DNA from 3 places in the Micromonospora sp. NPDC049240 genome. Region 2 is predicted to be linked to each of the others. Evidence: predicted binding sites of a transcription regulator. Region 2 holds the regulator's gene; each other region holds the start of a gene.
The links. Region 2 encodes HrcA, which represses chaperone genes, less so after heat shock. Its sites were predicted from a motif close to GGTTNGCACNCTCNNNNNGAGNGTGCNAACC; they were not measured.
Positions count from the first base shown of each region.

Region 1: a site for HrcA is predicted at 1,144-1,174, ahead of groES (co-chaperone GroES). Genes of this name have one in related genera too.
Region 3: a site for HrcA is predicted at 1,265-1,295, ahead of groL (chaperonin GroEL). Genes of this name have one in related genera too.

Region 1 is NZ_JBEZCX010000004.1:98,595-100,861, forward strand. It holds gene groL (chaperonin GroEL) at 1-625, opposite strand, end outside; gene groES (co-chaperone GroES) at 696-1,010, opposite strand; gene AB0B02_RS07570 (methyltransferase domain-containing protein) at 1,266-2,267, shown strand, end outside.
Region 2 is NZ_JBEZCX010000009.1:250,275-252,541, forward strand. It holds gene dnaJ (molecular chaperone DnaJ) at 1-765, opposite strand, end outside; gene hrcA (heat-inducible transcriptional repressor HrcA) at 837-1,862, opposite strand; gene AB0B02_RS16380 (DUF4870 domain-containing protein) at 2,071-2,267, shown strand, end outside.
Region 3 is NZ_JBEZCX010000007.1:268,366-270,632, forward strand. It holds gene AB0B02_RS13130 (hypothetical protein) at 1-1,217, shown strand, start outside; gene groL (chaperonin GroEL) at 1,492-2,267, shown strand, end outside.

The sequences.
Region 1 (2,267 bases), on a different contig from region 2:
GCCCCTCCACGTCGGTGACGAAGTTCGGCGAGATGAAGCCCTTGTCGAACTGGAGACCCTCGGTCACCTCCAGCTCGGTGGTGAGCGCGGAGCCCTCCTCGACGGTGATCACACCGTCGCGGCCGACCCGCTCCATCGCCTCGGCGATCAGCTCGCCGATCGTGGCGTCCTGCGCGGAGATGGTCGCGACGTGCGCGATCGACTCCTTGCTGGCGACCTCGACGGCCTTGCCGAGCAGCGCCTCGGAGACCTTGGCGGCCGCCGCGTCGATGCCCCGCTTCAGGCCGGTCGGGTTGGTGCCGGCGGCCACGTTGCGCAGGCCCTCCCGGACCATGGCCTGGGCCAGCACGGTGGCGGTGGTGGTCCCGTCGCCGGCGACGTCGTTGGTCTTGGTCGCCACCTCCTTGACCAGCTGCGCACCGAGGTTCTCGTACGGGTTGGTGAGCTCGATCTCCTTAGCGATGGTCACGCCGTCGTTGGTGATCGTGGGCGCACCGAACTTCTTGTCCAGGACGACGTTGCGCCCGCGTGGGCCGAGGGTGACCTTGACCGCGTTCGCGAGGGCGTTGACACCGTGCTCGAGCAGGTGCCGGGCGTCATCCGAGAAGCTCAGGATCTTTGCCATCAGTATCCCTTCGAAGCGACGTTGCCCCGGCCCGGCGAGCCGGACCGGGGCAACGACACTGATCGGTTGCTTACTTCTCGATGACCGCGAGGACGTCGCGGGCGGAGAGCACCAGGTACTCCTCGCCGGCGTACTTGACCTCGGTGCCGCCGTACTTCGAGTAGAGGACGGTGTCGCCGACCTTCACGTCGACCGGCACGCGGTTGCCCTTGTCGTCGATCCGGCCCGGGCCGACAGCGAGGACGGTGCCCTCCTGCGGCTTCTCCTTGGCGGTGTCGGGGATCACGATGCCCGAGGCGGTGGTGGTCTCGGCCTCGTTCGCCTGCACCACGATGCGGTCCTCGAGCGGCTTGATCGCAACCTTGGTCGCGGTAGTCACGGGCATACCCTCCTGGGGTACTTGGTGTCGTTGCCGGTCGACACGCCGACCGGCGTCAATCTGCCACATGCCACCGGGCGGGGCCGTCGTCGCGGGTGCCGGTCCGCCTGGCGTTCAACGCTCGGGCACCAGGCCCGGGCGTTGGCACCCTCAGGGTGAGAGTGCTAATCGCAGGTTATTCCTCGGCTAGCACTCCGTCAAGGAGAGTGCCAGCGCGTCGCCCGTCGTGTCGCCTCCGGAGCGGGTCGGGAGAATGGGCGGATGGATCTCGACCAGCTCATCGCGCTGCGTACCCCCGAGGGGTCGGACGCCCTCGCCGCGGCGGAGCGGGTGGCCGGCGGCGACCCGCTGGCGGCGGCCGCCGCGCTGCGCTCGGCCGGGATCCCGGGCGGGCTCGCGGCGGCGGCGCTGACCCAGGCGGAGCTGCGCCGCCGGGCGGTCGGCAAGTTCGGCCCGGCGGCGGCCCGGATGTTCCTCACCCGCCCCGGGCTGGAGCAGGCCACCCGCCGGGCGGTCGCCGACCGGCGGGCCGCCCGGCTGCGCGCCGCGGGCGTGACCACGCTTGCCGACCTCGGGTGCGGGCTGGGCGCCGACGCGCTCGCCGCGGCCCGCGCCGGCATCCGGGTGTACGCGGTGGAGGCCGACCCGGTCACCGCCGCGATGGCCGCCGCGAACGCCGAGGCCACCGGGCTGGCCGGACTGGTCACGGTGGAGTGCGGCGACGCCACCGCGTTCGACGTGACCCGGGTCGACGGGGCGTTCTGCGACCCGGCGCGGCGGCGGGCCGGCACCGGGCGGCGCATCTTCGACCCGAACGCCTACTCGCCGCCGTGGGACTTCGTCACCGGGCTGGCCGCGCGCGTGCCGCGCACCGTGGTCAAGGTGGCGCCCGGCCTGGACCACGCGCTGATCCCGGCCGGCGCCGAGGCGGAGTGGGTGAGCGTCGACGGCGACCTGGTGGAGGCCGCCCTCTGGTGCGGCCCGCTCGCCGGCGTCCCCCGCCGCGCCACCCTGCTCCAGGAGAAGGACGGGCCCCCTTCTCACGCCTCCGGTAGAGACGGGGCCCCCTCTCACCACCTCACCGGCACCGGCGCCGACGAGGCGGAGGTGGGCGCGGTGCGGCGGTTCCTGTACGACCCCGACCCGGCGGTGGTACGCGCGCACCTGGTCGCGGAGCTGGCCGCCGACCTGGGCGCCACGCTCGCCGACCCGTCGATCGCCTACCTGTACGCGGACACGGCACACCCCACCCCGTTCGCCCGC
Region 2 (2,267 bases):
GATCTCGACGTAGAGGTCGCCGGCGGTGCCGCCACCCGGGCCGACCTCGCCCTGCTGGGCCAGCCGGATCCGCATGCCGTCCTCGACGCCGGCCGGGATCTTGACGGTCAGCGAGCGGCGGGTCCGCACCCGCCCGTCACCGGCGCAGGTCGGGCAGGGGTGCGGGATCGTGGTGCCGTAGCCCTGGCAGACGGTGCACGGCCGGGCGGAGACCACCTGGCCGAGGAACGTCCGCTGCACCGACTGCACCTCACCGCGGCCACCGCACGCCTCACAGGTGGCCAGGTGGGTGCCGGCGGCGGTGCCGGCGCCGGAGCAGGTGGTGCAGAGCACCGCGGTGTCGACAGTGATCGGCGCCTCGACGCCGAACGCGGTCTCGTTGAGGTCCAGTTCCAGCCGCAGGATCGCGTCGGCGCCCGGCCGGGTACGCGGCCGGGGACCCCGGCTGCCGCCCGCCGCGCCGCCGAAGAACGCGTCCATGATGTCCTGGAAGCCGACGAACGGGCCGGCGCCGCCCGGGCCACCCGCGCCCGCGCCCCCGCCGCCCGGGGCGAGCGGGTCGCCGCCCAGGTCGACGATCTGCCGTTTCCGGTCGTCCGAGAGGACCTCGTACGCGGCGTTGATGTCCTTGAACTTCTCCTGTGCCTCCGGGTCCGGATTGACGTCCGGGTGGTACTGCCGCGCCAACTTCCGGTAGGCACGCTTGATGTCGTCGTCGGAGGCGTCCCGGCTCACGCCGAGAATTCCGTAGTAGTCCCTGGCCACTGCGTTCGGTGTCCTCATGTTCGTCTCGCGTCGCCGGTCGCCGGCCGTTCCCGGCCGTCGGCCCTGACTGGTCAGTTCTGGGCCAGCAGTTCGCCCACGTAGCGTGCCACGGCCCTCACCATGGCGATATTGCCGGGGTAGTCCATCCGGGTGGGCCCGAGCACGCCGAGCCCACCGACGATCGTGGCACCCGGGCCGTAACCGGTGCTGACCACCGAGGCGGCCCGCAGATTGTCGATCTCGTTCTCGTCGCCGATGAGCACCCGGGTGGTGTTGCTCGGCTCGGTCTCGCCGATCAGCTTGAGCAGCACGACCTCCTCTTCGAGCGCCTCGAGGATGGGGCGCAGCGAGCCCTGGAAGTCGAGCAGGCCGCCCCGGGTGAGGTTGGCGGTGCCGGCCAGCGCGATCCGCTCCTCGTGCCGCTCGACGAGCGTCTCCAGCAGCACGGTGGAGAGCGTGGTCATGGCCGGGCGCAGGTGCGGCGCGGACTCCTCGACCAGCGCCTGCACCAGCGGGGGCGTCTCGGCGAGCTGGCTGCCGACCAGTTTCTCGTTGACCAGCCGGCGCAGGTCCGTCACGTGTTCGGCGGGGACCGGGGCGGGCAGCTCGACCAGCCGCTGCTCGACCCGCCCGGTGTCGGCGATCATGACGACCATCAGCCGGGTGGTGGAGATCGGCACCAGTTCCAGGTGGCGCACCTTGGAGCGGGCCAGGCTCGGGTACTGCACCACGGCCACCTGCCGGGTGAGCTGGGCCAGCAGCCGGACCGTGCGGTGCACCACGTCGTCGAGGTCGACGGCGCCGACCAGGAAGCGCTCGATCGCCCGGCGCTCGGCCGGGCTGAGCGGCTTGACCCGGGAGAGCCGGTCCACGAAGAGGCGGTACCCGCGGTCGGTGGGCACCCGGCCGGCACTGGTGTGCGGCTGCCGGATGTAGCCCTCCTCCTCCAGCACCGCCATGTCGTTGCGCACGGTGGCCGGTGAGACGCCGAGCTGGTGGCGCTCGACCAGGGCCTTGCTGCCCACCGGCTCCTGCGTGGCGACGTAGTCCTCGACGATGGCGCGCAGCACGGCGAGCTTGCGGTCGTCGAGACCCATCTCCCCACCTCCTGACGCACCTCGGCCGGGTGACGCGCGGCATCCGGCGGGCAACTGGCACTCGACTGTAGCGAGTGCCAGTCTACGTCGGCACCCCCGCCGGCGCGATGATCAGCGCCGCACCCCGGGTGCGGTCCGCCGGGGTCGGGCGGCGCGTCGGGCCGAACAGCCCTGGTGCCGCTTGCCCCCGGGACCTACCGTGACGTCCATGACTGAACCTCCTCGCCCTCCCGGAGCGGGGGACCCCGGCCCCCAGCCCGACCCGTTCCCGCCGTCGGCGCCGTACGGCTCCTCGCCGGCCGACGAGCCCCCCACCGCACCACTGTCCGGGGCGCCGGGCGGGGGCGGCTATCCCCCGCCCGGCGGTTATCCGCCCCCGGGCGGCCAGCCTCCGCCGGGCGGCTA
Region 3 (2,267 bases), on a different contig from region 2:
GGGCGCCGAGCCTGCCCGGTACCCCGCCGCCCGGCTGGCCCGCCGCGCCGGCTCTCCCGCCGGGCGGGTCCGCGCCGGGCTCCACGCCACCCGCCGGCTGGCCCTGGCCCGCCGCCGGGCCGGCGCACCCGGGCCAGCCGATGCCCGGCGTGCCGTATCCGGGCCAGCCGATGCCCGGCGTGCCGTATCCGGGCCAGCCGATGCCGGGCGTGCCGTTCCCGGGTCAGCCGATGCCGGGTGCGGGGTATCCGGGCCAGCCGATGCCGGGCGTGCCGTTCCCGGGTCAGCCGATGCCGGGTGCGGTCTACCCCGGGCCGCCGATGCCGGGCGCGGCGTATCCGGGGCACCCGGGGTCCGGGGTTTGGTACCCCGGTCTCGATCCGCAGGACCCGCTGGTCACCCCGCCGTACGCGGGCGTCGGGGGATGGTTCGCGCGGTGTGCCGGCGCGGTGCGGCGGGGGTGGCGGCAACTTCTGCCGATCATGCTGCTCACCCAGGGCGTTCCGGCGGCGGTGATCTCCGTACTCTCGCTCTTCCTGGTTCCCACCGACGAGATGGCGACCGGCCCGGACGGCGCGCCGGTGCTGCCGGACGGCTACCTGGAGCACGTGTTCGTGTTCTACGGCGCGGTCCTGTTCGCCGCGTTGGTCTTCGGTCCGCTCCAGGCGCTCGGCTGGGGTGCGGGCACCTGGGTGGTCGCCCGGCAGGCGGCCGGCGAGCCGGCCGGCCTGGGCGGGGCGCTCCGGTACGGCGCGCGTCGCGCGCTCGGCCTCTGGGGCTGGACGATCGTCGTCTCGCTACTGATCACGGTCGGCGCCTGTCTCTGCCTGCTGCCCGGCATCTACGCCGGGTTCGCGGTCGCGTTGTTCGGGCCGGTCTACCTGTTCGAGCGGCAGGAGCCGGTCGGGCGGGCCTGGCGGATGTTCCACAACCGTTTGGGCATGGTGCTGGGTCGGGTGGCGCTGGTGGCGTGCGCGCTGGTCGCGGCCGCCGTGCTGGACGCCGTGGTGGGTGCGGTGAGCGGCGCGGCGTTCGGCACCGATCCGATGGCCGGGCCGGGTACCGCGGTCGGGGCGGTGACGTTGGCCGTGGTGGGTGCCGCGCTGGCCGCGCCGGCCTATCTCGCGCAGCTCGTCGGGCTGGTCGCCGCGTACGCCGAGCAGCGGGCCCACGAAGGCCCGGTGAACGCGGCCCGGCTGGCTGCGGAACTCGGCTGAGCGGTGCGGTCGTGCTTGCACTCGGCTAGGGAGAGTGCTAAACAAGTCATTGGCACTCGCGTACGGTGAGTGCCAATGGTCGGGGCGGTAGGGCCACGGCCGCGCCGGTGCCCCAGGGGTGCCGGAGCGGAACGGGGCCGGTCGTCGCGGGCTGTCCGGCCCGACCGAGGAGGACGTCGTCGTCGCCAGGTGGCGACGTCCCCAAGGTGCGTACACCAGACGGCCCATCCGGGCATCCCGGGTGGCCCGTGAGTGTCCAGGAGGACAACGCCGTATGGCCAAGATGATCGCGTTCGACGAAGAGGCGCGCCGCGGCCTCGAGCGGGGCATGAACCAGCTCGCCGACGCCGTGAAGGTGACGCTCGGACCCAAGGGCCGCAACGTCGTGCTCGAGAAGAAGTGGGGTGCCCCCACCATCACCAACGATGGTGTGAGCATCGCCAAGGAGATCGAGCTCGAGGACCCGTACGAGAAGATCGGCGCCGAGCTGGTCAAGGAGGTCGCGAAGAAGACCGACGACGTCGCCGGTGACGGCACGACGACGGCGACCGTCCTGGCCCAGGCTCTGGTCCGCGAGGGCCTGCGCAACGTGGCCGCCGGTGCCAACCCGATGGCCCTGAAGCGGGGCATCGAGGCCGCCGTCTCCAGCGTCTCGGAGGAGCTGCTCAAGCTCGCCAAGGACGTGGAGACCAAGGAGCAGATCGCCTCCACCGCCTCCATCTCCGCCGCCGACCCCAGCGTTGGCGAGATCATCGCCGAGGCGATGGACAAGGTGGGCAAGGAAGGCGTCATCACCGTCGAGGAGAGCAACACCTTCGGCCTGGAGCTTGAGCTCACCGAGGGCATGCGCTTCGACAAGGGCTACATCTCCGCCTACTTCATGACCGACCCGGAGCGTATGGAGGCCGTCTTCGACGACCCGTACATCCTGATCGTCAACAGCAAGATCTCGTCGGTGAAGGACCTGCTCCCGATCCTGGAGAAGGTCATGCAGTCGGGCAAGCCGCTGCTGATCATCGCCGAGGACCTGGAGGGCGAGGCCCTCGCCAC